Regions from separate parts of the Aeromonas rivipollensis genome, predicted to be linked through region 3. Evidence: riboswitches for the same ligand, from Rfam matches in the RefSeq annotation. Region 3 holds a riboswitch; each other region holds the start of a gene.
The links. A riboswitch is a leader RNA that binds a small molecule or an ion and turns the genes downstream of it on or off. The one in region 3 is predicted to bind cyclic di-GMP.
Positions count from the first base shown of each region.

Region 1: linked by a shared signal. The riboswitch ahead of gbpA (N-acetylglucosamine-binding protein GbpA) and the one ahead of lafK (lateral flagellar response regulator transcription factor LafK) in region 3 are both predicted to bind cyclic di-GMP.
Region 2: linked by a shared signal. The riboswitch ahead of WIR04_RS04340 (PKD domain-containing protein) and the one ahead of lafK (lateral flagellar response regulator transcription factor LafK) in region 3 are both predicted to bind cyclic di-GMP.

Region 1 is NZ_CP149130.1:3,812,573-3,822,579, forward strand. Features, by position in the region: gene WIR04_RS17270 (YjjI family glycine radical enzyme) at 1-1,413, opposite strand, end outside; gene WIR04_RS17275 (AzlD domain-containing protein) at 1,529-1,870, opposite strand; gene WIR04_RS17280 (AzlC family ABC transporter permease) at 1,873-2,586, opposite strand; gene WIR04_RS17285 (L,D-transpeptidase family protein) at 2,707-3,162, opposite strand; gene WIR04_RS17290 (M3 family metallopeptidase) at 3,520-5,370, opposite strand; gene WIR04_RS17295 (methyl-accepting chemotaxis protein) at 5,666-7,351, shown strand; cyclic di-GMP riboswitch class I at 7,614-7,699, shown strand; gene gbpA (N-acetylglucosamine-binding protein GbpA) at 7,765-9,189, shown strand; gene WIR04_RS17305 (cytochrome b) at 9,290-9,820, shown strand; gene cbl (HTH-type transcriptional regulator Cbl) at 9,911-10,007, opposite strand, start outside.
Region 2 is NZ_CP149130.1:914,848-924,854, reverse strand. Features, by position in the region: gene WIR04_RS04360 (OsmC family protein) at 1-7, opposite strand, end outside; gene crp (cAMP-activated global transcriptional regulator CRP) at 381-1,019, shown strand; gene WIR04_RS04350 (putative RNA methyltransferase) at 1,142-1,942, shown strand; gene WIR04_RS04345 (M66 family metalloprotease) at 2,024-4,390, opposite strand; gene WIR04_RS04340 (PKD domain-containing protein) at 4,581-7,268, opposite strand; cyclic di-GMP riboswitch class I at 7,639-7,724, opposite strand; gene WIR04_RS04335 (glycosyl hydrolase family 18 protein) at 8,034-10,007, opposite strand, start outside.
Region 3 is NZ_CP149130.1:428,981-438,987, reverse strand. Features, by position in the region: gene lfiI (lateral flagellar FliI-like assembly ATPase LfiI) at 1-1,054, opposite strand, end outside; gene lfiH (lateral flagellar assembly protein FliH) at 1,047-1,739, opposite strand; gene fliGL (lateral flagellar motor switch protein FliGL) at 1,752-2,780, opposite strand; gene fliFL (lateral flagellar M-ring protein FliFL) at 2,767-4,506, opposite strand; gene lfiE (lateral flagellar hook-basal body complex protein LfiE) at 4,525-4,851, opposite strand; gene lafK (lateral flagellar response regulator transcription factor LafK) at 4,863-6,125, opposite strand; cyclic di-GMP riboswitch class I at 6,378-6,465, opposite strand; gene lfhA (lateral flagellar biosynthesis protein LfhA) at 6,660-8,735, opposite strand; gene flhB (flagellar biosynthesis protein FlhB) at 8,739-9,875, opposite strand; gene lfiR (lateral flagellar biosynthetic protein LfiR) at 9,872-10,007, opposite strand, start outside.

The DNA.
Region 1 (10,007 bases), 1.2 Mb from region 3:
GGCGGCGAAGCGGGCCACGTCGCTCTTGCGGATCATGTAGCCGGTCACCCGCACCAGATCGCTGTCCGCCACGTTGGCACTGAATTCGCGCATGCCTAGGGCGAAAGCCCCCTTGCAGAGCTGTAGCAGCGCCTGCGGGTTCTGACGGATGGTGGGATCCAGGGTCAGGATCTCGCTGATCCCGGAGTGGTAGTAGCAGTGATGCGGGGCCAGGGCCAGCAGGTGGCTGGCGGGATCCGGCTCCTCCCCATAAGGGATGCGCACCCCGGGGGTGACTCCCTTGTCCAGGCTGAGCCCGCCCTGGGAGTGCAGCAGGGCACGCCCGCCCCAGGCGTGGTGCTGGGGCCGGACAGTCACCCAGGCCGAGAGCCGGGCCGAGATGCGATGGCCGAGCTGGTTCGCCCCCTCGTCGTGGCCATAGCGCCCGGGCAGCCCCTCTTTATCCATCAGCAGGTTCACCGCCTCCGCCATGCCATGGATGCCGAACATGGGCACGAAACGCCCCTCCTCGATCAACCCCTCCTCCACCAGGAAGCAGGCGAAGAAACCGGACTCTTCGTGCAGGAAGGCGGCCCTTGCCTCGATGAGGCGGGAGGCCTGCTCGCAATAGTGGGGGAGCCAGCGCGTCATGAACGCCTCAAGGTCGGCGCTCTGCTCGGCCATCCCCTTGAGGGAGAGGCGCACCAGGGTGTTGGCACCGCCTCCTAGGGGCAGGGCGTTGTAGCAGCTGACGATGCCAAAGCCCCGCTCATCGAAGGTCTCCCTGTGGATCGGGTAGTTGACTATGTGAGGCTTGCCGCACAGGGCTATGTTCTGCACCCCCTGCATCAGCAGGCTGTCCGGGGTCGATGCGGGATCGTGAAACAGGCTGAGGTTCGGTGCCACCTGCTTGAGTTCGCCGTCGATGCGCAGGATCAGGCGGCAGATCCTGTTGTCATCCGGGCCTATGTTGACGTGCATGAAGGCATCCGGCAGCACCCTGTCCAGGTAGATCCAGAAGCCTTTCAGCTTGCGATACAGCGCCTCGTCATCCAGATCCCCGACGAAGGGCAGCAGCAGGTGATCGAGGCGCCCCAGCCAGACCGGCATGCCGGTGACCGAGGGCACATGGTGATAGAGGATGCGCAGGGCATCAAGGGCCTCGTCGAAATCCCGTGGCGGCGCCAGCTCCAGCCAGGGGGAGCCCTGGCGCAGGAACTTCTCATAGTCCGGCAGCACGTAACGCGGCTTGTAGGGAGCATGTCCCTCGAACATGTCGCAGAGCACCCCTTGTGCCATCGCCTCGGCCACCTCGGCAGGCAGCGCGGGATAGGGCAGCGCATTCTCGGCGGCGAGCGCCAGGGCATGGCTCTTCTGAGCCGGGGAGAGCAGGGGGTCGCGCACTATGCGCTGGCAGCTGGCGGTGAGGGACATGGGAAACTCCTTGGCGGATGATTCCTAAATCCTCACACTCGAGAGGCCTTTTTTGAAGTGACATTCATAACATAACGGATGTCCGATAAAGACATCCGTTAGGCGGGATCACGGCTCAAACCAACCAGGGCAGCAGCGCCGCCAATCCCCCCTGCCAGCGCAGCAGGAAGAAGCCCCCCATGCCGACCACCACCACCACCAGGGTCGGCAGCCGCAGCAGGGTCAGGGCGGTCACCAGCAGAGTGGCAGCCAGGTAGTCCGGATCCCACGCCAGCCCCTTGCCCGGCTCATAGCTGAAGACGATGGGCAGCCAGATGGCGGTCAGCACCGACTGGGCCGAGAAGCTGAGGAAGGCCCCCATCTCGGCACCGGGCTGATAGCGGGTCAGCCGCGAGAAGAAGGCGAAGCGGTTGAAGAAGGTGATCAGGGCCAGCAGGCCAATCATCAGCCAGCCCATGGTCATCTCCTCATCCGGTGCAAGACATAGCCCACCACCATGCCGGCCAGGGCCGAGATGATGATATGGATCTCCGCCAGCAGCGGCTTGGTGAGCAGCGCAGTGCCGCCGCTCACCAGAGTCGCCGCCACCATGGGCAGGTTCTTCATGGCCGGTATGGTCATGGCGATGAAGGTGGCGGCGATGGCAAAGTCCAGCCCCATCTTGTCCAGCCCCTCGATGTACTGGCCGGCGGCGATGCCGAGCAGGGTCGCCAGGTTCCAGAACAGGTAGAACACGAAGCCCGCGATCAGGGCATAGGCGGGGTTGAAGACGCCGTGGCGCTCCCTGTCTTTCAGCGCCACCGCGAACATCTCGTCGGTCAGGAAGAAGGCGAGGCTGGCACGCCAGCGCAGGGAGAGCGGCAGCACGTCCCGGCGAAAGGTGAAGCCGTAGAGCAGGTGCTGGGAGGTGATGACCATGGTAGAACCCATGATGGGCAGCAAGGGGGTACCCGCCCCGAACAAGGTGGTGGCCGAGAGCTGGGCGGCGCCGGCATAGACCAGCAGCGACATCAGCTGGGCCTGCACCGGGCTCAAGCCCGCCTGCAACGCCAGGGCGCCGCACAATATCCCCCAGGGGATGACGGAAATGGAGAGGGGGAGAATATCCAGGGTGGCGCGCCACCAGAGCACACCCGTGCGCTCGGGCGCGGCGATGCGGGTTCCTGACATCATGGGATCATCCTTGTGACTTCCAACGCGAGCCGGAAAAACTAGCACGGCGCGGGATGGGCTGTCACGCCATCCAGGGAGGAAACAAAACGCCCGCTGGGCAGCGGGCGTGAACGGCGAGGATCAGGGCTCGATGATGATGGGGGTGCCAGGCTCGACGGCGTTCCAGATCTCGTCCATCTCGTGGTTGAGCACGGCGATGCAGCCATTGGTCCAGTTGGACGGCTGTACCCTGCGATCCCCCATGCGGTTGAGCTGACCATGGATCATGATCATGCCGCCCGGGCGCACTCCCAGCTCATTGGCACGCTTGATGTCGTCCAGATTCGGGTAGTTGATGTGGATCGCCTTGTAGAAGCCGGAATTGCTCTTCTTGTAGTCGAGGGTGTAGCGCCCTTCCGGGGTACGCTGATCCCCTTCCTGCTGCTTGTGTCCCTTGGGAGCAGGCCCCAGGGCGACCCAGTAGCGCTTGACTGGCTTGCCGTCCTTCATCAGGGTCAGGCTATAACTCGACTTCTTGACCACCACCATATCGGCGGACAGGGTGGCAAAACTCAATGCGGGCCACAGCCCCAGCAAACACAACAATACGGCTCTCAATTTCCATCCCTCGACAAGCCTTCAGGGCTTTGTATTTAGCTAATCATCTGAATGTCGCCACTCTCTGGCGGCGAGCGAGCGCCATGATATGGGATCGCCGTGAATACTCAATATATCCAGAGAAACATATCTGTGGCCCGCCTCGCCAGCGCTCAGCCAACGCATCTGTGCCTCACCATAATAAATAGTCAAAACAGATAGATGGCGCAAAAAACAGGCGCATCTTGCGCCCCGGCTCACACCGCGGCAAAGATCCCGTCCCGCCTCGGCAACCTTGCTTCCCGCTGAAATGAGCAAACCCTGCCGATGGGCAGGGCTTGCTGGTCGAGGAGCACCTCACCGGGCGGTGGCGGGCTCGCGCTGATAATGCTGGCGGATCCAGGCCTCGAAGTCGGCCAGCATGCTGGCCTCCGACTCGCTGTTGTCGGCAATCAGCTCGGCGCCGTGCATCACCCGGATCTGGGCGTCGAGCGGAACCCCCTCTCCTGCCGGCGGGCGCTGGCTCGCCGCCACCATGCAGGCTTCGGCCGTCGCCCACGCCTGCGCCACGCTCTGGTTGCACGCCTCGGCCAATGGCACTGCACTGAAGCCTTCGCCAGTGAGGCTGCGTAGCGTCTCATCGTGGGTCATGCCATTGCCCGGCCCCCAGTAGTGGGCGGCCAGATCCGGCCCTATGCGCGGGTTGTCGGTGAGGTAGCCGTCGCGCGCAAGGAAGTAGGCGCGGGTCTGTTCCACCGCCATCAGCGCCAGCAGGTAGCCGTGATAGGCACAGGCCGACTCCTGGTTGAGCAGGTGCGGAATGGCCAGCAGCGGGCGCGGGCTCTCCACCCCGAGGATGCTGCGCTCCCAGCGGCGGGCCAGCGCCAGCACGGCGTCCGGGGTGCGCTCGGCCTCCGCCATGGCGTAGAGATCCCGCTCGAAGTAGGCCACCAGCGCTATCTGGCGCTCGTTGAAGGCACGAAACGGCTGGCGTGCCTCTATCATGGCCTTGATGAGCCCGTCGGGGATGGGCTCCCCTGCCGCATTCTTGGCGTAGCCCTTGAGCCAGTCCGCGTCCTCCAGCAGGCTGTCGCAGAACATCGACTGGGTCTCGGCATAGGCCATGGAGGTCGGCGGGAACTCCTGGGAGAAGCAGGGGGCGTTGCCGGTGACATTGGCAAAGTGTGCCGCGTGACCGCCTTCGTGGAACAGGGTGTTGAGCCCGCTCCAGCCACTGCCCACCTGGGCCGGGTTGGCCAGGCTGGTGAAGTTGACCACCGCCGGTACCCACTCCCCCTCCTGCCAGAAGCTCGGCACCGGGCCGTGGCAGAAGCCGTTCTCGTATTTTCCCTCCCGGATCAGCAGATCCAGGGTGAGGGTGGCGCCGCGGTACTGGATGCCGAGGCGACGGAAGCTCTCGACCCAATCCTTCAGCGCCCGGGAGAAGGGCACATAAGGGTCGAGCTGGCGGGTCACGTCGCCGCTCACGCTGTAACGCAGGTTGTGGGGCAGCAGGGCCTCCTCTCCCTTGGCACCCTTCAGCTCGACCAGACTCTGGTGCAGCCGGGCATCGGTGCGGGCGATGAAGTCGTCGAGCACGGCGAACAACTGCTCCGGGCTCATCTGCTCGTTCTTGTGCACCTTGTAGTCGAAGTAGTCGCGATAGCCCATGGCCCGGGCGAAGCGGTTGCGCAGGGCCACCACCTCGAGAAAGCCGTTGCCGACCACCCACTGCTCCAGGCTGTGGAACATGGCGAGCGCACTCTGGCGCACCGCCTCGTCGCTACTGGCTGCCAGCGCCGTGCTGGCTGCGGGCAGACTGCCGGGGACCCGACGACCCTGCTCGTCCAGTAAAGTCAGCTTCAGCCCCTTGCGACGGGCGAAGAGATCCGCCTCGGCAGCCACCAGCTCCTCCATCAGGGCTGAGGCCCTTGGGTCTTCGATGACGTTGCACTCGAAGAAGGCGATCCAGCCTGCCAGACCGCGCTTGAGCTCTGCCTCTTCGGCTCGGGCCAGCATCTCCCGCAGCACCGGCAGACGGGCAGGATCGGCACAGAACGCCTTGTAGGCCTGCTCTGCGGCGGTGAAGCCAGCCTGATCGTCGCTGGTGCCCATGTAGGTGGACCAGAACAGGTCCTCCTTGCGCCTGTGCACCTGCAGGTAGTCGGCGTTGAGCCGGTTGAGATAATTCCTGGCAATGGAATTCATAAATTCCCTCTTGTTATGGGGCGGCCACGAGGGCGCCCACTCCTTATTGGTGAAATGCCAACCCATTCACACTTCTTGCAAATAGAGCAGACAGATTGTGCGCCGGGATGCGCGCCATCACGCTATCAAAAGCGACGGTTTCTGTCTGCTGGCTATACTGGTTGTCAAACTGCTCAATTGCCTGTTTTTCATCGCAAGCCATTGAAAGTTAATTGAATGTTAAAAACAACAACAATCAGGTCCGGCCGGCAGATCGGCCACAACCAGATCCGCATGGGAAAGTAAGGAAAAGACTATGTTCAAGCTCGGTGATATCGCCGTGAGCCGCAAGCTGATGTTGCTGCTCTCACTGGCACTGATCGGCTTCATCGCACTGCTGCTCATCTCGGCCAGTGCCCTGCACCGCAACCTGATGAGTGAACGGGAAGCCAGGCTGCAGGCAGTGCTGGATCTGGCCATGAGCCGGATCCAGACCCTGGCCGCCACCCTCCCCGCCCGGCAGGCCCAGGCCGAAGCCAAGGCCATGCTCGACAGCATGCGCTTCGATGGAGACAACTACCTGTTCGTGCTGGACGAGGATCGCCGGGTGGTGGTGCACCCTGCCAAGCCCGAGCTGGTCGGCCAGCAGATGGGCGGGACGCCCGCCGAATCCCACTGGCAGCGCATGGTGGATCTCGGCAAGGGCGGCCAACAGGGCCGCCTGGAGTACCAGTGGGTCTCCCCCTCCGGCGAAGCGGCCCAGAAGATGTCCCTGGTGGCAGGCTACCAGCCCTGGGGCTGGATCCTGGGCTCAGGCGTGCTGCTGCAGGACATTGAGGCCACCATGTGGTCGCAATATGAGTGGATGGGCGGTGCCACCTTGCTGGCGATCCTGTTGATGGGGTGGCTGGGGGTGGCCATCAGCCGCTCCATCGTCAACCCGCTGGCGGAGATCAACAGGGCCATGGCCCAGGTGGCGGCCGGGGATCTGGTGGTCAGCATACCCGTGCATGGCAAGGATGAGCTGGGGGCCGTCGCCCACTGTACCAATCAGGGGCTGGACGCCATTCGCCGCGCCCTGCTGGAGGCGAGCCAGGGGGCCCGCAACGTGGCGGATGCCGCCCTGCGCATCGCCGCCTCCGCCGAGCAGACCAACCAGGCGGTCAACAGCCAGCGGGATCAGCTGGCCCAGCTCGCCACCGCCATGAACGAGATGAGCGCCACCATCTCGGATGTGGCGGGCCATGCCGAGAACACGGCCCGCGACACCCAGGACGCCACCAGCGAAGCCGGGCTCGGCAACGAGGATGTCCACGCCAGCGTGCACGGCATCCAGGCGCTCGCCACCGAAGTGGAGCAGGCCACCCATCAGGTCAATCGACTCAAGGAGGGGGTGATGCAGATCGGCGAGGTGACCGCCGTCATCAGCGCCATCTCGGATCAGACCAACCTGCTGGCCCTCAACGCCGCCATAGAGGCGGCCCGCGCCGGCGAGCAGGGCCGCGGTTTCGCCGTGGTGGCCGACGAGGTGCGCCAGCTGGCGAGCCGTACCCGTCACTCCACAGAGGAGATCCAGAGTACCATCACCCAGTTGCAGCAGCGGGCGGTGACCGCCGCCAGCGCCATGGATGCCAGCCGCAAGCTGGCGGAGAGCAGCGTCGGCCAGTCCGAGAAGGCGGGACAGGACCTCTCCCTCATCGTCAACCATATCCAGCACGTGAGCGACATGGCGACCCAGATAGCCACAGCGGCGGAACAGCAGAGCATGGTGGCAGAGGACATGAACCGCAACGTCAGCGGCATCAATGACTCGGCCCTGGAGATGTCGCAGGCCGCCTCCCAGCTGGCACAGGAGAGCGAGCTGCTGGCCGGGCTCTCCCGCAGCCTGGACGAGCGGCTGGCGGTCTTCAGGCTCGGCAATGCCCTCCCCCGCGACCTGGCGCCTGGTCAGGCCCACCGCCCTTCGCCCTCCCGCAGCGCAGACCAGTACCCGCACCACTGACCGTCTGACACAGTCCCATCCCCTGGCGGCCTCGCCGACAGGGGATTTTTTCATTGATGAAAAATGTCGCGATTTTGCATCTTTTGACGGAGCGGGCGAAGCCAAACCCAACTTGATGAATTAAATATAATTTTAAAAACAGAGCGTTAAGTGATTGCTCTACTCCGATGAGATCAAGCTGTAAAGATTTACACTTAATAATTTAATCAAAAAAAGCCATCATGGTGGTGCCGTCCTCAAGGGCGGCACCCTGACCCTTTATGTAGTCATTTGGCAAACTGGTTGAAAGGCCAGGACGCAAAGCCTCCGGTCTAAAGACATGTCGTCCAGGATAGCGGGGTTGCCACACCCAGGTGTGTCACGGGGAATTCCCCTGCCAACTTGACTGCCCACATCACCGAACAGAGGAATGTATGGCAGCAAAAATCAAACTCAATCATGTGGCCGCCGCGCTGGCGCTGCTGGCCAGCGGCGGCGTGCTCGCCCACGGTTATATCAGCCAGCCGGAAGGGCGCAACTATCTGTGCAAGACCGGCGGCAACAGTCAGTGTGGCGCCATTCAGTGGGAGCCACAGAGCCTGGAGGCGCCATCCGGCTTCCCCAATGGCGGCCCCGTCGACGGCCAGATCGCCTCGGCCGGCCACCCGCAATTTGGTGAGCTCAACGCCCAGACCAGCGATCGCTGGACCAAGCGCCAGGTGCAGAGCGGCCCCTTCGCCATCAGCTGGACCTTCACCGCCAACCACGTGACCCGCAACTGGCGCTACTACCTCACCAAGCAGGAGTGGAACCCGAACCAGCCCCTGACCAGGGACTCCTTCGATCTCAATCCGTTCTGCGTCATCGACGGGGGCATGGTGCAGCCGCCCAAGCAGGTCACCCATCAGTGCACCCTGCCGGCGCGCACCGGCTATCAGGTTATCCTCGGAGTCTGGGAGGTGGGCGATACCGCCAACAGCTTCTACAACCTGATCGACGCCCAGTTCGATGGCGGCACCCAGCCACCGCTGACCTGGAGCCAGGGTGGGACCATCTACCCCTCCACCGATCTGGTGGCCGGCGACAAGGCCAGAACCCGGGTATTCGACGCCAATGGCGAGCGCACCGATCTGCAGACAGTGCTGACCATCGGCTCTGCCGAGCAGGGTCAGAAGAACAACTGGGCTCACGATCTGGCCGCCAGGATCAACGCCGAACAGAGCCAGATCCGCGCAGGCCAGCAAGGCACCGATGGCCAGTTCAACCCTGTTTATGGCCAGAACCCCATCTACCTGAAGGCGGGCAGCAACCTGCAGCGGGTCGAGGTCCAGCTCGAGCAGCAGCAACCCCCGGTAAACGACGGCATCAGCGTGAGCGGGCTGGAGAACGAATACCTGCTCGACAACGGCAAGGTCACCCTGAACTTCACGGTCACGGCCGAGGGGGATCTCGCGGTCACCAACACCCTGTATGACCACGGTGGCGCCGCCAAGGGCCAGACCGGTGCCGACATCAAGGACAGCAGCCATAGCTTCACCATGGAGGTCAGCGGCCTGAGCGCCGGCCACCACCAACTGGTGATCGAGGGCAAGCCGAAGGCGGGCGGCGCCCCCCTGCAGCAGACCATGGATCTGATGTTCAAGGATCCGGCCAGCGGCGGTGACTACCAGTACAGCTTCCCGGAGGGACTCAAATCCTATGCGGCAGGCACCAAGGTACTTCAGCCGAAAGATGGCAAGATCTATCAGTGCAAGCCCTACCCCTACAGCGGCTGGTGCACCATCTGGACGAGCACCGCGACCCAGTATGAGCCCGGAGTGGGCACCAACTGGCAGGATGCCTGGACCCTGGTGAACTGATCCCCCGCAAGCAGAAGAGGCCCGAGCGGCCTCTTTTTTGTGCCTGTCATCCGGGCTCCCGGTGCCTCTCGGCACCCTGGGCCCCAGTCGGAAAAATCCCATGACGAAAGACTACTATGACCCCCTGAGCCGCCTGCTGCACTGGCTGATGGCCGCCGTCATCCTCTACGCCACCCTGGCAGGCTACCTGATGCACCTGGTGATCGACAGCCATCCCAAGCTGTTTCAATTTCTGTCGGTGCTGAACATGTCGATGGCGACCCTGATCTCCCCGCTCTTCCTGCTGCGCTGGGGCTGGCGGCACTGGCGGCCTCCCCTGTCCGAAGAGCAGGCCCAGCCTCACCATCCCGCCGCCAGGCTGGCTCACGCCCTGCTCTACGGCCTGATGTGCATAGTGCTGTTGAGCGGCTTCCTGATGCTGGAGCAGGGTTATGCCCTGTTCTGGCTCTACCCGATCGCCAACCCCATCGATGTACCTGAGGTCAACGCCTTCTTCTTTGGCGTGCATCGCCTCGGCTGTCTGTTGCTGGCTGCGCTGGTCCTGCTGCACGTGGCCGCCGCCCTCTACCACCACAGGATCAAGGGGGATCGCACCCTGTATCGCATGCTGGGTCCCCAGAGCGGGCGCTAGCCAATGAGCGAGGCCCTGGGTCTGGCTGAAGCGTCGATTAAGCAAACAGGGAGCCATGGGCTCCCTGTTTTCTCAGACGATGCGGGGCATTCAGATCTGGTAATCGAGCAGGGGCTCGTTGCTCATGGCCCTGGCCTGGATCTCCGCCAGCGCCAGCTCGGGGTTGCAGAGCTGGATGAACTGCCAG
Region 2 (10,007 bases), 490 kb from region 3:
CTTTCATCTCACATTTCCTCTCAATGACGACGGTTCTGACGCCCATAGCATACCTCAAGCAGGGGTCGAGTGGCACATGCCCCGTCACGTTGCGCCACTCCCGGTTTCATGACCGCCGAGTCCCGGCGCCGCGACTTGTTCCGAAACCGCAGCAGACCCTGAAGGAAATAGATCGAAATCAACATATCTCCCCCCCTTCTTGCCTAGAATGGCCCAGATGGCGCAGCAGATCGATGCACACAGATGGACACCAAAGTCCCAAAGCCTTGTCAGCACAGACAAAGGCTCTTATTCTACTGCGACCAAAGACTAAGGAATGGCAAGCTTGGCAACTTGCCTGGACGCACAGTCCATAAAAATGACACTACAGAGGAAGTCTCATGATCATTGGCAAACCGCAAAGCGATCCCACCCTCGAGTGGTTCTTGTCGCATTGCCACATTCATAAGTATCCCGCCAAGAGCACCCTTATTCACGCCGGTGAAAAAGCGGAAACCCTCTACTACATCGTCAAGGGTACAGTCGCCGTCCTGATCAAGGATGACGAAGGCAAGGAGATGATCCTCTCCTACCTGAATCAGGGGGATTTCCTGGGCGAGATGGGGATGTTCGAAGAGAACGAGAATCCGGAGCGTTCCGCCTGGGTACGTGCCAAAGGCGCCTGTGAAGTCGCCGAGATCTCCTACAAGAAGTTCCGCCAGCTGATCCAGGTCAACCCGGACATCCTGTTGCGCCTCTCCGGCCAGATGGCCAAGCGCCTGCAGCACACCAGCCAGAAGGTCGGCAACCTCGCCTTCCTGGACGTGACCGGCCGGATTGCCCAGACCCTGCTGAACCTGGCCAAGCAGCCGGACGCCATGACCCACCCGGATGGCATGCAGATCAAGATCACCCGCCAGGAGATAGGCCAGATCGTCGGCTGCTCCCGCGAAACCGTCGGCCGCATCCTCAAGATGCTGGAAGAGCAGGAGCTCATCTCGGCCCACGGCAAGACCATAGTGGTGTTTGGCACCCGCTGACCGGGTTCCCCGACGGCTCAGCACAGGGCCGTTGGATAAAAAAGGCTGCCACGGCAGCCTTTTCTGATCTCCTCCCCTATAATCCCGCACGCCCTTCCCCGGCCTCAACCAAGCGAGTGTGTATGCATCTTCAATGTCCCCTGTGCCGCAGCCCCCTGCATCTTCATGAAGCCTCCCGCGGGGTCTATTGCGACAACAAGCACCATTTCGATCCGGCCCCGGAAGGTTATCTGGATCTCATCCCGGGCAAGAAGGATCCCAAGGACAGCGACAGCCGTGCCCTGCTGCGCGCCAAGCGCCGCTTCCTGGAGCAGGGGCACCAGCTGCCCCTGGTGGAGGCCATGGCGACCCTGCTGGCTCCACTCGGCGAGCGCGAGCTGATCCATCTCGGCTGTGGTGAGGGGTACTACTGCCGCGCCCTGGCAGAGCGCCTGCCGGGCTGGCAATTTGGCGGCCTCGATCTCGCCAAGAACGCCATCTTCGCCGCCAACAAAGCGCAGCCCGACGGCCATTTCGTCATCGCCGATCCGGCCAAGGCGCCGCTGCTGGCCGGCTCAGCCCAGGTACTGCTGGTCAACGACCTCAAGATCAAGACAGAGCTGCTGGTCAGCCAGCTGACCCCGGGCGGCTACCTGCTCCACCTGCAACCGGGCCCGCGCCACCAGTGGCAGCTGAGGGTCAGCCTCAACCCGGTGAGCATGGAGCACCCCCTCAGCTGGCCAGCCCTGGCCGGGCTCGTCCCCGTCGAGCGGCAACGCTGCCAGTTCTCCATGGCCATGGATCAGGGGCTGCGTGCCCATGTGCTGGAAACCAGTCGCCTCGGCTGGCGTGCCGGCGGTGAACAGCGTCACGCCTTCACCCACCAGGGGCCGGACGAACTTGAACAGGATCTGCTGCTGAGCCTGTGGCAGAAGCCGCTCTGAACCCCATGAAAAAAGGCCCGTTCGGGCCTTTTTTATTTGGCGTATCCACTGCTCTCCCCCGGTAATGAAGGAGCGACCCCCTTACTCGAGCGGCCGCCCGTTGACGGTGAAGGAGAGATCCACTTCCGGCGCCGAGACGGGCCTCTGATCCAGGGTCCCGGCGGCGCAGATCACGGTGGCGGCCCGTGGCTCGCTGGCCGTGGGCACATTGACATGGAACTTGTTCATCAGGTTGGCATTTAGCCGGTGATTGGCCAGCCGGAAGTGCAGCAAGCCCTCCCGGGTCTCCACCTGCAGCTGGCAATCCTCTGCCCCGATCCCCTCGCCGTCATCCCCATAGCTGAAGCCGTAAGCGCCGTGCAGAGCCGGATAGAGGTAGCTCGGCAACAATCCGCGAGGATCGTAATAGCCCACCAGGGTCGTCACCGGCACCCCGAATGCCTGCGGCTTGCGCGCCACCCGAGTATCCACCACAGGCCCTTCGTTCCAGCGGCTGCCGTCCGAGGTATAGCTCTTCTTGAAACCGCGGGAGACGGTGATCTGCTGGCCATTGATGAAGAGGGTGCTGTTGTAGCCGGCACCGTGCTCCACAGTCAGGATGCGCCCCGCATTCCCGGCTCCGGCAGCCGGCGCCTGGATGTTGCGCGTCCAGTTGCCGTCCCACATGGCTACCTTGACCAGATCATACTCCGCCAGCAGAGCCACCAGCTTCGCCTCGCTCAGATCGCCGATGGGCGCGCTGATCTGCTCCAGCCGCTCGACCCTGTGCTGGTAGGGCACCATGGTGGCGGTGGCGGCATCCCATTTGCTGAATCCGGTCGGGGAAGCGGCGTCGAACACCGCCTTGCTCTCGAGGAAACGCTGGATGATGGCGGCCGAGTTCGGGGTGTAGAGGGTAAAGCGGTTGAAGCCGGAGAAGGGCGATCCACCCGCCATGGCATCGAAACCGAACGAATGTCCCTCGAAAGGCGGCTGGCACTGGCCGTCGAGGCAGGCGCTCTGGCCGCTGCGGGCGGCGCCAAAGTTCGGGATGAAGCGGTTCTTGTCGCCATCCCAGCCCCAGCTCGAATTGACCGCCTCGGCGCTGCGGTGCACCGAGCCCTGGAAGCCGCCGACATAGTGGCCAAGACCATAGTTGTGGCCCACCTCGTGGCTGAATTCGTTACCCAGAGAGGCGTCGAGCGTGACTATGCCGCCGCCGCCCGAACCACCGTGCACCTGGATGCCGTTGGCGTACTTGCCACGGCTGTTGTGGGCCGCCAGCTGGGCCACCACATAGGGATGGCTGCTCTCCCCCTCGCCAGCCGTGCTGTTGATGCCGTAGTTCGCATTGTCTATCCCGTGGGAGATCAGCTCCTTGCCGATGCGCTGGCGCATGGTGCCCTCGTGCCAGCCCCCCTGGCCGGGATCGAAATCGGTGAGCAGGGTGCCGTTTGGCAGCATCACCTCCGGCAGCGACAGGGGAGCATACTGGCTGACGATCAACCGGCTGGTCGGCACCGTCTGGAAATATTCGCGATGAGCTTCGGGATCCCTGGCGAAGGCAAACTGATCCCGGGGAGTGGTCAGCATGCCAAGGTCTATGGTGTGGATGAGCAGCTCGCTCGGGGCACCGATCGCGAGATCCGTCAGCTCGCCGCTGAGCCCGCCCTGGCTGAGTTGCAGCGCCAGGCCTGGCCGGATCCAGTCCGCCGGCAGCACGGCGCTCCAGGCGTCGGTCGCATAGCGGATACCGTTGTTCTCGAGCTCCCCGTCACGGATCCACTGACCGCCCACGAACTTGAACTGCAGGCTCTGACCGCGGGAGAGGGTCACCTGGCGGCCACTGTAATAAAGGGTCGAGTTGTAGCCGGCGTTGGAGGCCAGCCGCACCATCTTGCCTTCCAACTCCGCTCCGCCCGGCAGATGAATATCGCGCACCCAGCGTCCGTCGGCAGTCTGAATGGTCACCAAAGCATGAGGCTGCAACTTGCCAAGCAGGAAGGCGCCGGCAGGATCGCTCAGTTTGGCCAGCTCGCTGCTGCTGTTGATGAGGCCACTGGTGCCCGGCCCCGGCGTGAAGTCGACCCCCTCCTCCGGTGAGCCATCGAGGTAATAGGCCGTCTTCGGCAACTGCTCGGGGGGGTTGAGGCTGAGCGTCCCGAGCGTCTGTCCGGCGCCATCTCGCGCCGTCACCGTCATGGTCGCGCCGGTCTCGGTTTGCAAGGGCCTGACCAGCAGCAGGCTCTTGCGCAGGGCGGTCAACCTGGGCTGGCGGTCCCCTTCTGCGACATGGGCCGGCAGGATCTGGCTCTGGGCGAATTGAACCTGCGCCGCCAGGGATCCTTGCAGATCGTTGGTCGGTGGCTGGGTGTTGAAGGGCAAGGAGGTGGGAGCCTGAACGGCAGCCAACAGAGGGCCGCTCGCCAGGGCGGCCATGATGAGGCTGGCTAACTGTGTTTTTTTCATTGTTATGGTTCTCATTGTGATGGGCATGTCCACATGCCCTGTTGCAGGAATCATTACAAAATGGACGCCAGAGGCTCGCTCCAACACCCGGTCTGAGAATAAGGTCTGGTTGTCGCGCAGCGGCATAGCCGCAGCCTGAAACAGGAGTGGAAAAAGGAATGGGACGCCAAGGCCCCATTCCTGATGGTCATCAGTTGCAGTTGGCTGCTCCCTGATCCAGCCAGACATCGTGCTTGCCTGGCTCGTTGCCCCTGGTCCAGTACTGGGCCTGCCACTTGCGGCCATTGTGGGTGGTGACATCACCGCCGCTGTAGGCCACACCGGCATTCCAGCCGAGCTGCACCTGGCTCACCAGCTTCCACTGATCCGCCGTCTGGCTCGGCTCGTTACCTTGGGTCCAGTACTTGGCCTGCCACACCAGCTGGTTGTGGCTCACTTTGGTATCGGCGTTGTAGACGGTGCTGGCGCTCCAGGCCGGCCAGCTGGCCGCATCCGGATCGGAGGCACTGCATTCACCACCACCGCTTGCCGGGGTGACTGTGAGCCGGGTCTGGCCCTGCACATCCAGGGCGCCATCTGTCACGGTGACGGTCAGATCGTAATCCGTGTTGACCGCCACACTCGGGGCCGCCAGCACCAGGGTCTTGCTGCTCTGGCCGCTGGCGGTCAGACCGGCCGGCACAGTCCACTGGTAGCTGAGCGCATCCCCATCGGGATCTGTGGCGCTGGCGGTAATGCTCACCTGCATGCCCGCCTGCACAGAGGCGGGAGCCAGCGCGGTCAGCACGGGTGGCTGGTTGGGCGGTGGTGCCTGGTGGGTCACTACCATACGATCCGCGCCCGCCAGTCCCTGCTCATCGGTCACGGTCAGCTCGAATGTCAACTGGGTATCCTGAGAGACGGTCCCCAGACTCAGCCTGGCTCGCGCCTGCTCGGCATCCCTCAGGGATGCCTGCGGACCGCCGACCTGGCGCCATTGGTAGCGCAGGGCACCGTTCTCCGGATCCCGGGAGGCGGCACCGTCGAGTACCAGTTCGGCCGGGCCAGTGGTACTCATATCGCCGCCGGCGTTGGCCAGGGGGGGCTGATTGATGGCAGGCTGGGGTGGTTCTGGCTCGGTACCCACCTCGCTGACTCCCGCATCACCGGCCGCGATCCGCGCGTCTATGGTTTGGTGCATGATGCGCCACTGGTAACCGAAGAAGACCCCCTCAAGCCGCCCTCCCGTCATGATGTTGCTCATCCGGTAAGGCTCGTCTCCCGTGTGCGACAGCCCCAGGTTGTGGCCCAGCTCATGGCTCAGGGTCAACGACTGCCCATGGACGGTGACGTTGCCGGGGCAGGCGTATCGATAGCCCGCGCGCGGCGCCCCGTCTTTGGCCCCCAAACCGACAGAGAGACCATTCCCCTGGTAGCTGCATGTCCTGCTGTCATCCTTGTAGCCGCGCAGCACATAGATATTGGAGAAGACCTGTTCCGCGTTTGGGATCCAGCCCTCCCGCAGCGGCGCCGTTAGCTCAACAGTACTGGGTTCGTAGGCCTGACCATCGCCATTCTTGTCCCATTCGTGCACCAAGATGCCGTTGTCCACCCAGCTGAGGCGGATGTTGTAGGGGGCAAAACGTCGGCTCATGTCCGCCATGATGATGGCACCGTCGTCCCACAGGTGGCTCTGACGCTCACCGGGGAAGGCGATGTAGCTATAGGAGAGGCTGACCGCCTTGGGGGCGGTAACAAACAGTCGCACCTGATCCACCTGCCGATCATCGGCCAGGATTTCGAGGGTGGTCTCGCCCTCTGCCAGCCCCTGGAGCACCAGCCGATCCTGGGTCGCTCCGGGTACCAGTTGCAGACTGACCAGCTCGGGGTTGGCGATGCGATAGCTCAGCGCCACCGGCTGCGGGCCCGGTACCTTGGCGATCAGCAGCGCCTCTTGCTCCCCCCGGCTGCTGAGCAGTTTCTGTTTCAGGGCAGAGTTGAAACCGGGATCGAAGGCCAGCTGGTTGGCAGGATCGGGCAACACCTGGGCATAGGGATTTGCCTCGCGCGATTGCTGCCCATCTGCCATCAACCAGAGTTCCCCCTCCTCGTTGGTGCGAAAACCCTGTTCGTACTGGCCGGTCAGATAGGTCAGGATGAATTCGTAGTCCCGATCGACCCGCACCTTGATGGGAGCTGGCAGGGTCAACTGTTTGCCTGATACGAGCAGGACGCTGCCTTCATAGGCAGACTCGCCGCTCTCGATGTCGATGAGGCGCAGGCTGAACTGACGGTTGCTACCACCCCAGATCCCCTCCTGCACCTTGAAGGTCGTGATCTCCAGCTCGTCCCCAGTCAGGGGATGCTCGGTTGAGGCGATACGGATCGTTCGGCTCAGGCTCTGGCCGGGGAGAAAACGCAAGAGACCTGTGGTGGCTGGGCTCTCCTGCCAGAGGCTACCCAGCTTGTTGAGCTCACTCGGCACCGCCACTGCGGGATCATAGATGGTGACGGGCAATGAAAACGTGGTAGTGCCTGCATTCATCCCCAGATATCCATTACCACCGGGCAATCCGTTATCACGCACCTCGTACTTCGCCAGATAGCTGCCGACCTGCTGGGTGTTCACACCGCTGAGCTGCTTGATGCGGCCACTGAGATCCCCATCGTTCTCGTCCCAGGCCGTCATCTGGGGGGCGAAGGTCGCCCCGAGCGGCAGTTGCAGGACGAAGCCGTCGACCCAGGCCTCCTGGCTGTAGAGGCGTGGCTTGATCTGATCCTTGCGCCACTCCCCGGTGATGGCGTTCTGCTGGGCCAGAGCCTGCGGCCCCCATGCGGCCAGCAGGGCGAGCATGCCCCCCTGCACCGCCAGATTTACCTTGTTTTTTTTCATCTGCATTCCGTGATTTCCCTATTTTTGGCGCCTGCTTCGGTGGCAGGGGCGTCGTTGTTATTGCGTTGACATGAGCACAGGGTTCAACCCTCTTCTCCTGCCGCCACCGACAGCGATCACCTTGAGCGGCAGGGCATGAGCGGGCGGGTTGAGCCCGGTGATGGCGAACAGGGTTTCACCCCAGCCGAGGCGGAGTTTGCCTGGGGCGGCGACACGAAGGGGGGAAGCAAGCAGGGAGCCAACCAGACAGGTCGACAGTAAGAAGGGGTGGACTTTGCATGGCGAATAATCCTTTTTCGTTATTAGTCAATACGATAAGGACAAGGCAACCAGCAGACGGTGCAAGATCTCCCCTTGGCAGAGGATCGATACGACCTGTGGCGGCCCCGCTGTCCTAGATCATGGATCCTTAGACCGGAAGCTTTGCGTCCCGGCCTTTTGACCGGTTTGCCCTTATACACAAATTAATCAGTAGTGCGTGGCGATTATTCTCTATAGGCGCAGTCACTGCAAATGGCAGAGCGGGATCTTGACTGGGTGTTCTATCAAGAAATGCCTCTGAAGGCAGGGTTAAGCTCGGCGTGAGAACGGATGTCAACCATCCAACTCACTATCTTGAAAGCGATTTCAAGATGAAAATATTTTTTCAACTTTAGGTGAAATGATTAATTCCTTAGAAATGGCTCGCGGTTTATCCACCCCGAACTGAGGTCAGCCCGCAAAGCGCCACAGGAAAAAGGAATGGGGCCTTGGCCCCATTCCCTATGGCCATCAGTTGCAGCTGGCAGCCCCCTGATCCACCCAGACGGCGGCCTTGCCGGGCTCATCGCCCTTGGTCCAGTACTGGGCCTTCCACTTGCGACCGTTGTGGTTGGTGAGATCCCCGGCGTTGTAGGCCACAGCGGCATTCCAGCCGAGCTGCACCTGGCTCACCAGCTTCCACTGATCGGCGCTCTGGCTTGGCTCGTTGCCCTGGGTCCAGTACTTGGCCTGCCACACCAGTTGCTTGTGGCTCACCTTGTCATTGGTGTTGTAGACGGTGCTGGCGTTCCAGGCCGGATGGTTGGCCGCATCGGGATCGGTTGTCTCGCAGCCGCCCCCCGTGCTGGCCGGCTTGACGGTCAGGCGGGTGCCGGCGCTGGCGTCCAGTGCCCCGTCAGTCACCATCAGGGTCAGGTCATAGGCGGTGTCGCTGGTGACGCTCGGGCCTGTGACCACCAGGGTCGCACTGTCCTGACCGGTGGCGGTGAGACCCGCTGGCAGGCTCCACTGATAGCTCAGGGCATCACCGTTCGGATCGGACGCAGTGGCCTTGATGGTCACCTGCTTGCCGGACTCTACGGTCGCACTGGCCGGTACGCTGACCACGGGGGGCAGGTTCGGCTGTGGTGCCTTGTTGGTCACCACCACCTGATCCTTGGCCGAGAGTCCCTGATCGTCGGTCACTGTCAGCTCGAACACCAGATTGATGTCGGTAGTGGCGGCATCCAGCACCACGCGGGCCCTGGCCTGGGTAGCGTCCAGCAGGCTGGCCTGGGGTCCGGAGACCTGCTTCCAGCTGTAGGTCAGCACGCCGCTTTCCGGATCGTGGGAGGCGGAGCCGTTGAGGGTTACCTCGGCCGGGCCCGTGACGCTCAGGTCGCTGCCGGCATTGGCCACAGGCGGCTTGTTGACCGGCGGCAGTGTACCCTCGCCGTGGCCCAGCCCCTCGTGCATGGCGTTGAGGATGTCGCCGTTGTCCGCGTCTATCTCCCAGGCGAACAGGCCACCGAGCTGGTTCGCCAGCACGTACTGCCCCTTGGCCTTGACCGAGCGATCGTTGTCGAAGCTGATGAGATCCCCAGTGCTGGCCTTGAACACATAAGGGGCCTCGGCCGACTCGTCATAGCCCTGCTCCCAGCCTGCGCCCATGCGGTTGTTGACGATGTCGCGGTAATCCACCACGCCATTTTCCCAGGTGCCGGTCACAGGTCCGGTGGCGGTACCAGTGAAGGGATTGCCGGCCTGGTAGTTCTTCACTCCGGTCCAGCCACGGCCATACATGGCCGCACCCACCACTATCTTGCCCGGTGTCACCCCCTGACCCAGCAGCGCCTTGACGCCCTTGTCGGTGGTGTACTTGGTGGCCGGATCCCAACTGGAGGCAAAGAGGTTGGTCTGGTGGGCCAGATTCGTCAGGTCGAAGGCGCCGCTGAAGTCGTAGCTCATCAGGAAGATGTGGTCCATGTACTGCTGGGCCGCCTGATAATCGACCTTGGCAATCTTGTCACCGCCGGCGCTGATCGCCGAGGTCAGCTCATACTGGCGGCCGGTCTCGGCTTCCAGTTCGTCGAGCATGGCCCGCAGCTCCTTCATCAGCACCACATAGGTGGCGCCATCGCTCGGGCCGCCCAGGCTGGGGTTGGCCCCCTGGCCGCCCGGGAATTCCCAGTCGATGTCCACCCCGTCGAAGAATTTCCAGGTCTGCAGGAACTCCTTGACCGAGGCGACGAAGGTGTCGCGCTTGGTCTTGTCCCCCAGGAAGTAGAAGGGATCGGAGAGGGTCCACCCCCCGACCGACGGCAGGATCTTGAGGTCCGGACGGGCTTGCTTGAGCGCCATCAGGTTGCCGAAGTTGCCCTTGTAGGGTTCATCCCAGGCGCTGAGGTTGCCCTGGGACATCTGGACGGCGGCCCAGGGATCGTGGATGGAGACCTTGAAGTCTTCACGACCGGCACAGGAGCGCTGGAGGGCCTCGAAGCTGCC
Region 3 (10,007 bases):
CGGGGTAGTGCCCCTCCTCCGCCAGCCGCCGCGTCAGCACTATGTGTCCATCGAGAATGGCCCTGGCGGCATCCACCACGGGATCCTGCTGATCATCCCCCTCCGCCAGCACCGTATAGAAGGCGCTCAGGCTGCCGTCGGTGCGGGTGCCGTTGCCCGCCCGCTCCACCAGCTGGGTCAGCATGCTGAACACCGAGGGCGGATAGCCACGGGTGGCGGGCGGCTCTCCGATCGCCAGGGCGATTTCCCGCTGGGCCTGGGCATAGCGGGTCAGGGAGTCCATCAGCAGCAGCACGTCCTGACCCTGCTCACGGAAATACTCCGCGATGCGGTGGCACAGCTGGGCGGCCCGCAGGCGCATCAGGGGGGATTGGTCAGCGGGGGCCGCGATCACCACGGCGCGGGCCAGCCCCTCTGTTCCCAGGCTGTGCTCGATGAACTCCCGCACCTCCCGGCCCCGCTCGCCGATGAGCCCCACCACCACTATCTGGGCGCTGGTATTGCGCGTCATCATGCCGAGCAGCATGCTCTTGCCCACCCCTGAGCCGGCAAACAGCCCCAGTCGCTGGCCCTTGCCGACCGTCAGCAGGCCGTTGATGGCGCGAATGCCCACATCCAGGGGCTCGCGTACCGGGGTGCGCAGCAGGGGGTTGGGGGGGGAAGAGAACAGGGGAACCCGCTCCCCCTCCTCTGACAGCGAACGCCCGTCCAGGGGGTGCAGCAGGCCGTCTAGCACCCGGCCGAGCAGGTGCTCGCCGACCACTATGGTCTCCTCCCCGTCGATGGGCAGCACCCGGGCACCGGCATAGAGGCCGCTCATGGGTTGCAGGGGCATCAGGTAGGAGATATCCCGGTTGAAGCCGACCACCTCGGCCAGCAGGGAGTCACCCGTTGCCGTTTCCACCCGGCAGCGCTGCCCCATCACCAGCTGGCAGCCCACCACTTCCAGGGTCAGCCCGGTGACGCGCACCAGGCGGCCATAACGACGAAAGCCCGGGATCTCGTCCAGGCTGTCCAGCGCCGAGGTCAGCGCCTGCTGCAATGCCTCATGCATCCCGAGGCAGTTCCAAGGTCTGGTTGAGCTGCTCGATGCAACGACCGAGCCGCTCCCCCGTGTTGATCTCGATCACCGCGGCCCGGGTCTCGATCCGGGCGTCACCGACCCCCAGGGCCCCGTCCACCTGCAGCGGCCACTTCTCGCAGCGGGTCACCCCCTGCTCGGCCAGGCGCTGCCTGTCCCCCTCATTGAGGTAGATCACCAGATCTTCCGACTCGCTCGGCAGGGTCGCCATGGCCTGTTCGACCTGCTGGAGCACCTGCTGCGGGTTGAGGGTGAACTCGGCCTGGATCACCCGCTTGGCCACCTGGGCGACCAGCTGGGCGATCAACGCCTTCTGCTCCAGCATCCGGGCCCGGGTCAGAGACTCCCACTGCTGTTGCAGCTTGGCAAAGGGGACCATGGCCTGATCGAACGAGGCCCTGCCCTCGGCCAGCCCCTGGGCCAGGCCACGCACCTGTCCCTGTTGCAGACCCTTGGCCTCCCCTTCAATCAGGCCGCTGGTCAACCCCTGCTGGTAGCCGGCCTGATACCCCTCTGTCTGTCCCTGCTCCAGCCCTTGCTGATAGCCGTATTCGAACTCTTCCTGCTGGCTTCTGGCCTCTTCCCCGCTCTGTCCCAGTGCCGGGAAACGGTAGAGACGGGTGGCACCGGCCGCCAGTTTGCGAACATGCTGACTCATGCCTGTCTCCTGTTAGCTGACGGTGGCTTCTTCGAACAGCTGGAACTCGATCTCGCCCTGCTCCACCAGTTCCCGCACCAGTTGCATCACCTCTTCCCTGGCCTGCTCCACCTTGCGCAGGGAGACGCTGCCCTGATCCTGGATCTGGGCTTCCAGTGCCTGCGCCATCCGCTTGGGCATGGCCCCCAGCACCACCTTGCGAAAACCGGCGTCGGTATTCTTCAGGGCCAGCGCCAGCAGATCCGCCGGCAGCTCCTGCACCAGACGCTGCAGGGTGTCGTCGCTCTGGCGACGCAGGGCCATGAAGTCGAACATGTTCTTCTCGATCTCGAGGGCCATGTCGCCGTCGTGTTCCCGCAGCAGGGAGAGCATCTGCTCCTTGTCACCCTGATAGCGGTTGAGGATGTCGGCCACCTGGCGCACCCCGTTCACCTTGGCGCCGGACTGGTCGGCCACGTAGGCGAGACAGCGATCCAGGGTCAGCCTCAGCTCGGCCAGCACATGCTCGCTGACCGAGCTGAGGCTGGCGACCCGGACCAGCAGATCGTCGTGGAGCGACCCCGGCAGGGCATCGAGCACGGCCGAGGCGGTCTGGGGCGGCAGGAAGGCGAGCAGCACCGCCTGCATCTGGGGGTGTTCGTTGCGAAAGAAGCGGGCCAGGACATCCGCTGGCACCCATTGCAGGCGCTGGATGTCCTGGCTCATCGCATCGCCATAGAGGCTGTCGAGCAGGCTGCGGGAGAGGCGCTGACCCAGCGCCAGATCCAGGGTCTGCTCCAGGTATTCCCGAGACGCGCTGCCGATGCCGCTCTGCTCGCGATACTGGTTGAAGAACTGCTGCAGGGTCCACTTTGCCTCTATCGAGCTCACGCCGGAGAGGCCCGCCATCTTGGAGATGAGCCGTTGCACCTCGTCCCGCGACAGCTTCTGCATCACCTTGGCGGCCGCCTCTGTGCCCATGCTCAGCAGCAGGATGGCGGCCTTCTCGAGGTTGTCGATGTCGATGTCGACCGCGCTCTGGTTCAGATTACCGTTGTTCATTGCCACTCACCCATTGTCTGACCACTTCCGCCACCCGGGCAGTGTCTTTATCCACCAGCAGTTGCAGGTGCTTGAGCTGCACCTCGAGCTCGGAGCCAGGCTCCGGCAGCGCCTCCAGATCCAGCGAGGAGAACTGGGGCTCCAGCTTGTATTCCGCCTGCTGCAGGCTCTTGCCAATCGCGGTGCCGTCAGTCTCGTCATCCCCTTCCCGGCGCATGGAGAGGCCTATGGTCGGTTCCTGCTCTTCATCCTGCTCCTGTTCCGACTCGGCATCAGGATATTGCTGGGTACGCACCAGGTGCTTCACCAGAGGGCGAATGCCGAAGAACACCAGGGTCAGTCCCAGCAGGCCACCCACCAGGTAGCGCAGGGAGTCTTGCCAGTAAGGGGTCTCCAGCCAGCTCGACTCAGGTGGCGTCACCGGCACGGCGCCGGTGAAGTCGAACACCTGCAAGCTGATCTGATCGCCACGCACGCCGTCAAAGCCGACGGAGCGCTCCACCATCTGGCGGATCTGCTCCAGCTGCTCCGCGCTCCAGCCCCCTTTGGGGCCGCTCTGCTGGTTGAGCAGTATGGAGACGTTCATCCGCTCCAGTCGTCCCTGCTGATAGCGGGTATGCACTATGGTGCGGCTGTTCTCGTACTGCTTGCTGACCTCCTGCCGTTCGGTACGGGTGTCATTCTTGGCAGGCTCCGGCGCCGCCGCATTCCCTTCGGCAGCCTGGTCGGTCTGGGGCGCCGTCTCGGGAGGACGGTTGGACAGGGCCCCCGGAATGCCGAGCGCCAGGGCATCTATGGTCTTGTCGGACTTGTTGGATTCCTTGGTCACCACACCGTTGGGATCCAGCTGTTGCTGGGTCTCTTCCACAGCGTTGAAGTTGACATCAGCGGCGATCTGGACCCGGAAGTTGCCGGTGCCCAGCATGGGATAGAGCATGTCGCTGGCACGCTGGCGGATGTACTGCTCCAGCTTGCGCACGTATTCCATCTGCTGGACGCTCTGCTTGCCGAAGCCCGCCTTGTCGCCAAGCTCGGCACTCAACAATTGGCCCGCCTGATCCACTATGGTCACGGCACCGGGCTTCATGCCCGAGATGCTGCCCGCCACCAGGTTGGCGATGGCCTCGACCTGACCCGGCTCCATGGACTGGCCGGGTTGCAGATCCAGCATCACGGAGGCGCTGGGTTTCTCTTCGTCACGGCCGACAAACAGGGTCCGCTTGGGGATAGCCAGATGCACCCGGGCACTGCGCACCGCATCCAGCGAGATGATGGTTCTGGCCAGCTCCCCTTCCAGGGCATGGCGATAACGCGCCCCTTCCATGAACTCGCTGGTGCCAAGACCTGTCACTGTGTCCAGCCCCTCGAGGCCGGCCGGCATGGCCGCCCTGACCCCGCGCGCCGCCAGCGCCATGCGCACGTGGGCAAGCTGGCTCTCCGGTACCAGGATCTGGCCCGAGCTTTTCTCCAGCCGGAAGGGCACCTGCTCCTTCTCCAGCATCTCCATGATGTTGGCGGTGTCGTAGAGCTCCTGCTTGCCGTAGAGCGGCACATAGTTCTTGCTGGAGGTCCAGAGGATCACCACTATGGTGCCCGCCACTATGGCGGCAAGCAGCGCTATGGTCAGGATGGATTTGTTGTCCCGGGACAGGGTGCGCCAGTTGCGCATCCCTTCCTGTACCCGGGCGATCAGGGAGCCCGATGCCCCCGGCGAGGATGATACCAATTCAGTCATGACCTACCCTCAGAGCGGCATGCGCATGATGTCATCGAAGCCTGTCATCAGTTTGTTGCGCACCTGCATCAGGGCGGAAAAACTGAGACCTGCCTTCTGGCTGGCCACCATGGCCCCCACCAGATCGTCGCTCTGACCCGCGTCGACGGCGGTCATCAATCTGGACGCGACATTCTGCTGTTCGTTGACCCGGCCGACGACGTCACGCATGGCGTCGCTGAACGAGACAGCCGAGGCGTCGTTAGGCTCGATGGAAGGGGTGTGACTGGCAACGCGCTGCATTTCCTGCATCTGCTGCAGGAGCGTCACCTGTGATGACATGATCTCAATCTTCACTCGGTTATCCCTTAGTTTTGAATCTGCTGCTCGACATCGATGCCCTGCTCGCGCATGGCAGCCAGCTTGTATCTAAGTGCCCGGGTCGTCATCCCAAGGGCTTCGGCCGTACGAGTCCGGTGACCACGAAAACGGCGCAACGTCTCCAGGACGAATTGAAATTCGGCATGCCGTTTGGTCTCGCTGAGCCCCTCCGGGGCCGCAAGCGTCTGCGGTAACAGGTTGTCGGCTTCCACGGCATAATGGGGCAGCATCAAATCGACCGCCTGAATATGCAATCCGCGAGCCATAATTAGCGCCCGCTGGATCACGTTGTCCAGTTCGCGCACATTGCCCGGCCAGTCATAGGAGAGCAGCTGCTTGCAGGCGCTCTCGCTGAGGCGATACCCCTGCTGGGCGGCGTAGCGCTCGATGAAGTACTCCGCCAGCGGCAGTATGTCGTCCGGCCGCTCCCGCAGGGCGGGCCAGCTCATGGGCAGCACATCGAGCCGGTAGAAGAGGTCCTCGCGAAACTCCCCCTGCAACACCAACTCCCTCAGGTCTCTGTTGCTGGCGGCAATGATCCGCACATCCAGCGCAATCACCTGATGGCTGCCCAACCGCTCGACCTCTTTCTCCTGCAGTACCCGCAGCAGCTTGGCCTGCAATGCCAGCGGCAGTTCGGAGATCTCGTCGAGCAGCAGGGTGCCCCCCTGGGCCAGCTCGAACTTGCCCTGCTGGCTGGCGGTCGCGCCGGTAAAGGCCCCCTTGCTGTGTCCGAACAGGATGGATTCGAGCATGGATTCGGGGATGGCTGCGCAGTTGATGGCCACGAAGGGCTTGCCCGCCCGGCTGGACATCTCGTGGATGTAGCGGGCCAGCCGCTCCTTGCCCGTCCCCGACTCGCCGCCGATGAGGATGGTGGCCGAGGTCTTGGCAGCCCGCCTGGCGAGCTGCAATACCTGCAGGCTCAGAGGCGAGGAGGCGATCAGGTTGGGAATGGCCTGACGCAGGCGCAGGGCCCCCCTCACCACATCGAGGATCTGGCGCTGACTGAAAGGCTTGATGATGTAATCGATGGCGCCGGCCCGCATGGCCTCCGCCGCCAGATAGGCCTGGTGCTCATTGACCAGGATGACGCAGTCGGTACCCGCCAGCTCCTGCACCATTGAGGGACCGGCCTCGGTCATGACCGCCATGTCGAGCAACACGAGATCCGCGGAATGGTTGGAGAGAAATTGCTTGGCCAGCGGGACAGAATTCAGGCAAGAGACGCGATAGCCTGCATTCAACAATATTCCCTCAACATCGTCTCCATTTGATAACGAAGAGGAAACTAATAATAGATGTGCATGAGATTCAATACCGACGGGTATTGAATTTTCCTTGATAGATAAATCAGAAAACATATTAACCCGAACCTGTGATTGCACATGAATCAATCAACAGAACTGACGCTCAAAAAATAAAAACGCACCAGGACGGGGCAGCACCTCTTATTGAGCACTTACCCTATATCGGTATGAAAACAAGGCTGGAATCATGACCTTGGTAACCCCGCTATCATTAGCATCAATGCCGTTAGACCGGAGGCTTTGCGTCCTGACTTTTCAGTTCAGTTTGCCTTTATCATGCGACGACCCGTATTAGGATGGCATGGCTTGGTTGTCCTTAAGCCATGTGACACATCTGACTGTTTCTATTTTATTTTTTCACTGTCAGTCTGTGTCGCGTCAAAAGCCGTCACATCATAACGGCTTTATATGACAATTCAAGCAGATGTGCGGAATAGTCTCTTCCTGCCGGCATATGGGCGTGGCAATTCCACTTCAGCCCAGGGTGCCAATTACTTCGACCCGTAAATCTTCCGGGATCTCGTTATAAGAGAGCACTTTGAGACCCTTTGAGAAGGATCGGGCATAGCGGGCGATCAGGGGCCTGAGCTGGGGCATGACCACCAGCACGGGCGCATACCCCTGCTGCTGCAACTGCTCCTTCACCAGCGGCATGTTCTGCTGCAACTGCGCCAGCAATTGCGGGTCGACCGGGAAGCTGTCCAGCTGGATTTTTCCCTGCTGCTGGGACTGGTTCATTGCCGTCAGCAGGGTCTGCTCCAGCCGGTCGTCCAGGGTGAAGGCCGCCAGTATGTCGCGGGATCCGATCGCCTGCCTGACGATCTGGCGCTTGAGGGCGCAGCGCACGTCCGAGGCCAGCAGCACCGGGTCCTTGGTCAGCTCGCTCGCATCCAGCAAGGTGGTGGCTATGGTGCGGATGTCGGTGAGGCTGATCTGCTCCTTGAGCAATTGACGGAAGACCCGCAGTTGCTGCATCTGGGTCAGGGCCAGATTGAGCTCTTCCGCCAGGCGGGGGGACTGGGTGGCCAGATACTGGCCCAGCTTGCCCACCTCGTCATGGCCGAAGAGCCCATCGAGCTGCTCCCTGAGCAACTTGCTGGCATGGGTGGCGATGACGGTGGCAGAGTCGACCACGGAGTAACCCAGGTTGAGCGCCTTGGCCTTGTTGTCCGGCGAGATCCAGACAGCGTTCATGCCATAGGCCGGATCCTGGGTCAGCTCGCCGTCCAGGGCGCCATAGGTCTCGCCGCTGCTGATGGCCATCAGCCGCTGGCAATCCACATTGCCTGTGGCCAGGGCAATGCCAGACAGCTTGATGCGATACTGGTCCGGCTGCAGTTGCAGGTTGTCCCGCACCCGGATCTCGGGCAGCAGGAAACCGTACTGCTCGGACAGTGTCTTGCGAATGCCGCGCACCCGGGCGAGCAGCTCGGCCCCCTTGTTCGCCTCGGCCAGCGGCACCAACCGATAACCCAGTTCGATGGCGACCGCATCCACCGGCGGCAGATCCTGCCAGTCCAGCCCTTGCGGCTCCGGCTGTACCATCTGCCTCGTCAGCTCCTCGGCCGCATCCAGGGCCGGATCCTTTGCCCGGCGCTGGCTGACGCTCCAGCCGGTCCAGGCCAGCACAGCGGCAAAGCTGAGGAAGGCCAGCATGGGCATGCCGGGCACCAGGCCCAGGATCAGCATGATGGTCGCCGCCGTATAGATGACCCGGGGAGAAGCCAGGATCTGCTGGCCGACCTGATCCGACATCTCCCCCTCGTCACTCACCCTAGTGACTATGATGGCCGCCGCGGTGGACATCAGCAGGGAGGGGATCTGGGCGACCAGACCATCACCTATGGTGAGCAGGGCATAGATGCGGAAGGCATCGGAGACCGGCAGCGAGTGCTGGAAGATACCGATGGCGAGACCGCCCACCAGGTTGATGATCAGCACCAGCAGGCCGGCGATGGCATCGCCACGGACAAACTTGGAGGCCCCGTCCATGGCGCCGTAGAAGTCGGCTTCCCTGGCGATCTCTTCCCGCCTGGCGCGGGCCTGGTGCTGATCCAGGGTGCCGGCGTTGAGATCGGCATCTATGGCCATCTGCTTGCCCGGCATGGCATCCAGGGTGAAGCGGGCGGAGACTTCGGAGATCCGCTCCCCCCCCTTGGTGATCACCACGAAGTTGATGATCATCAGGATCACGAACACCACCAGACCCACCACGTAGTTGCCACCGATCACCACTTCCCCGAAGGCCTGGATGACCTTGCCGGCGGCCTCGTTGCCCTCATGACCATGGAGCAGCACCACCCGGGTGGAGGCGACGTTGAGGGACAGCCGCATCAGGGTGGCCACCAGCAGCACTGTCGGGAATACGGAGAAATCGAGGGGGCGGCGAGCCGAGACAGAGACCAGCAGCACCAGCACCGCCAGCACTATGTTGAAGGTGAACAGGGCATCCAGCAGCCAACCTGGCAGAGGCAGTATCATCATCGCCAGGATGGCCAGCAGCATCATGGGGATAGCTGTATAGGATTGGGTCAATACACGCCAGTTCACAACTTACCTCTCAGGTTGACGTAACTCGGGCGGCACATGCAGAGGAGCAAGGGGATTGGGTTTTCTGCCCTTGCCTGCCTCATAGGCCCGTAACTGCAATACGTGGTTCAATACATAGGCGACCGCTGTGTAGAGGCCCGCCGGCACTTCCTGATCCACCCGGGTGGAGTAATAGATGGCCCGGGTCAGCTCCGGCAGGCTCATCACCATCTTGTCGTGCTGCCTGGCGACCTCGCGGATCCGCTCCGCCATGCCGTCTATACCCTTGGCAATCACATAGGGGGCGTTGGCCCTCGCAGGATCATACTTGATGGCGACCGCGTAATGGGTCGGGTTCACTATGATGACGTCTGCCTGCGGCACCCGCTGTTCGATGCGCGCCCGCGCCAGCATGCCCTGCACCTGGCGGATCCTGGCCTTGATCTCTGGGCGCCCCTCGCTGTTCTTGTGCTCGTCCTTGACCTCCTGCTTGGTCATCTTCAACTGCTTGTTCAATGACCAGCGCTGATAGGGGACATCCAGCACGGCGATCAGCATCTGCACCGTGCCTAGCAAGATAAATGCCTGAGAAAGGATGCGCAGCGCCTGTTCCATGGCAGCCTGGGGCGGCATGCGGTTCATCATCATCAGCAGGGGCCACTGGTGCTGGAGCATCAGGGCCAGGGTGCCGCCGATCAGCAGCACCTTGAGAAGGGATTTCAGCAGTTCCATCAGGCTGTGGGTCGAGAACATCCGCTTAAGGCCCTTGAGCGGATTGAGCTTCTCCCCGCTTGGCATCAGCTTCTTCCAGACCAGCACCATGCCCCCCGGCACTATGCTGAGCAGGACCAGCAACAGGGCGAGCAGGCCGAACAGCGGCAGCAGGACCCACAACATGCCGATCAGCGCATCGGCGGTCCACTGGATCATCATCTGGGGATCCCGCGCCCCCTGCCAGTTGAAGCGTTGGGGCTGCTTCATCAGCTCGGCAAAGAAAAGGCCGAAGCTCGGCACCATCCACTGCATGGCCAGCCCACCGATCAGCAGCAGACCGGCGGAGCTCAGCTCCTTGGAGCGCGCTATCTGCCCCTCTTCCCGCGCCTTGCGCCTTTTCTGGGTGGAGGCCTCTTCGGTTTTATCCTGGGCGCTGCTCTGACTCATGTCGGCGTCAACGCCCTGAGCTGGGCCAGCACATGGGCGACCAGATCCAGATACCGGGCCGGCACACCGCTGATGGAGATGGCCATGGTGAGCAGCCCCAGCAACAGCGTCATGGGGAAGCCCAAAGAGAAA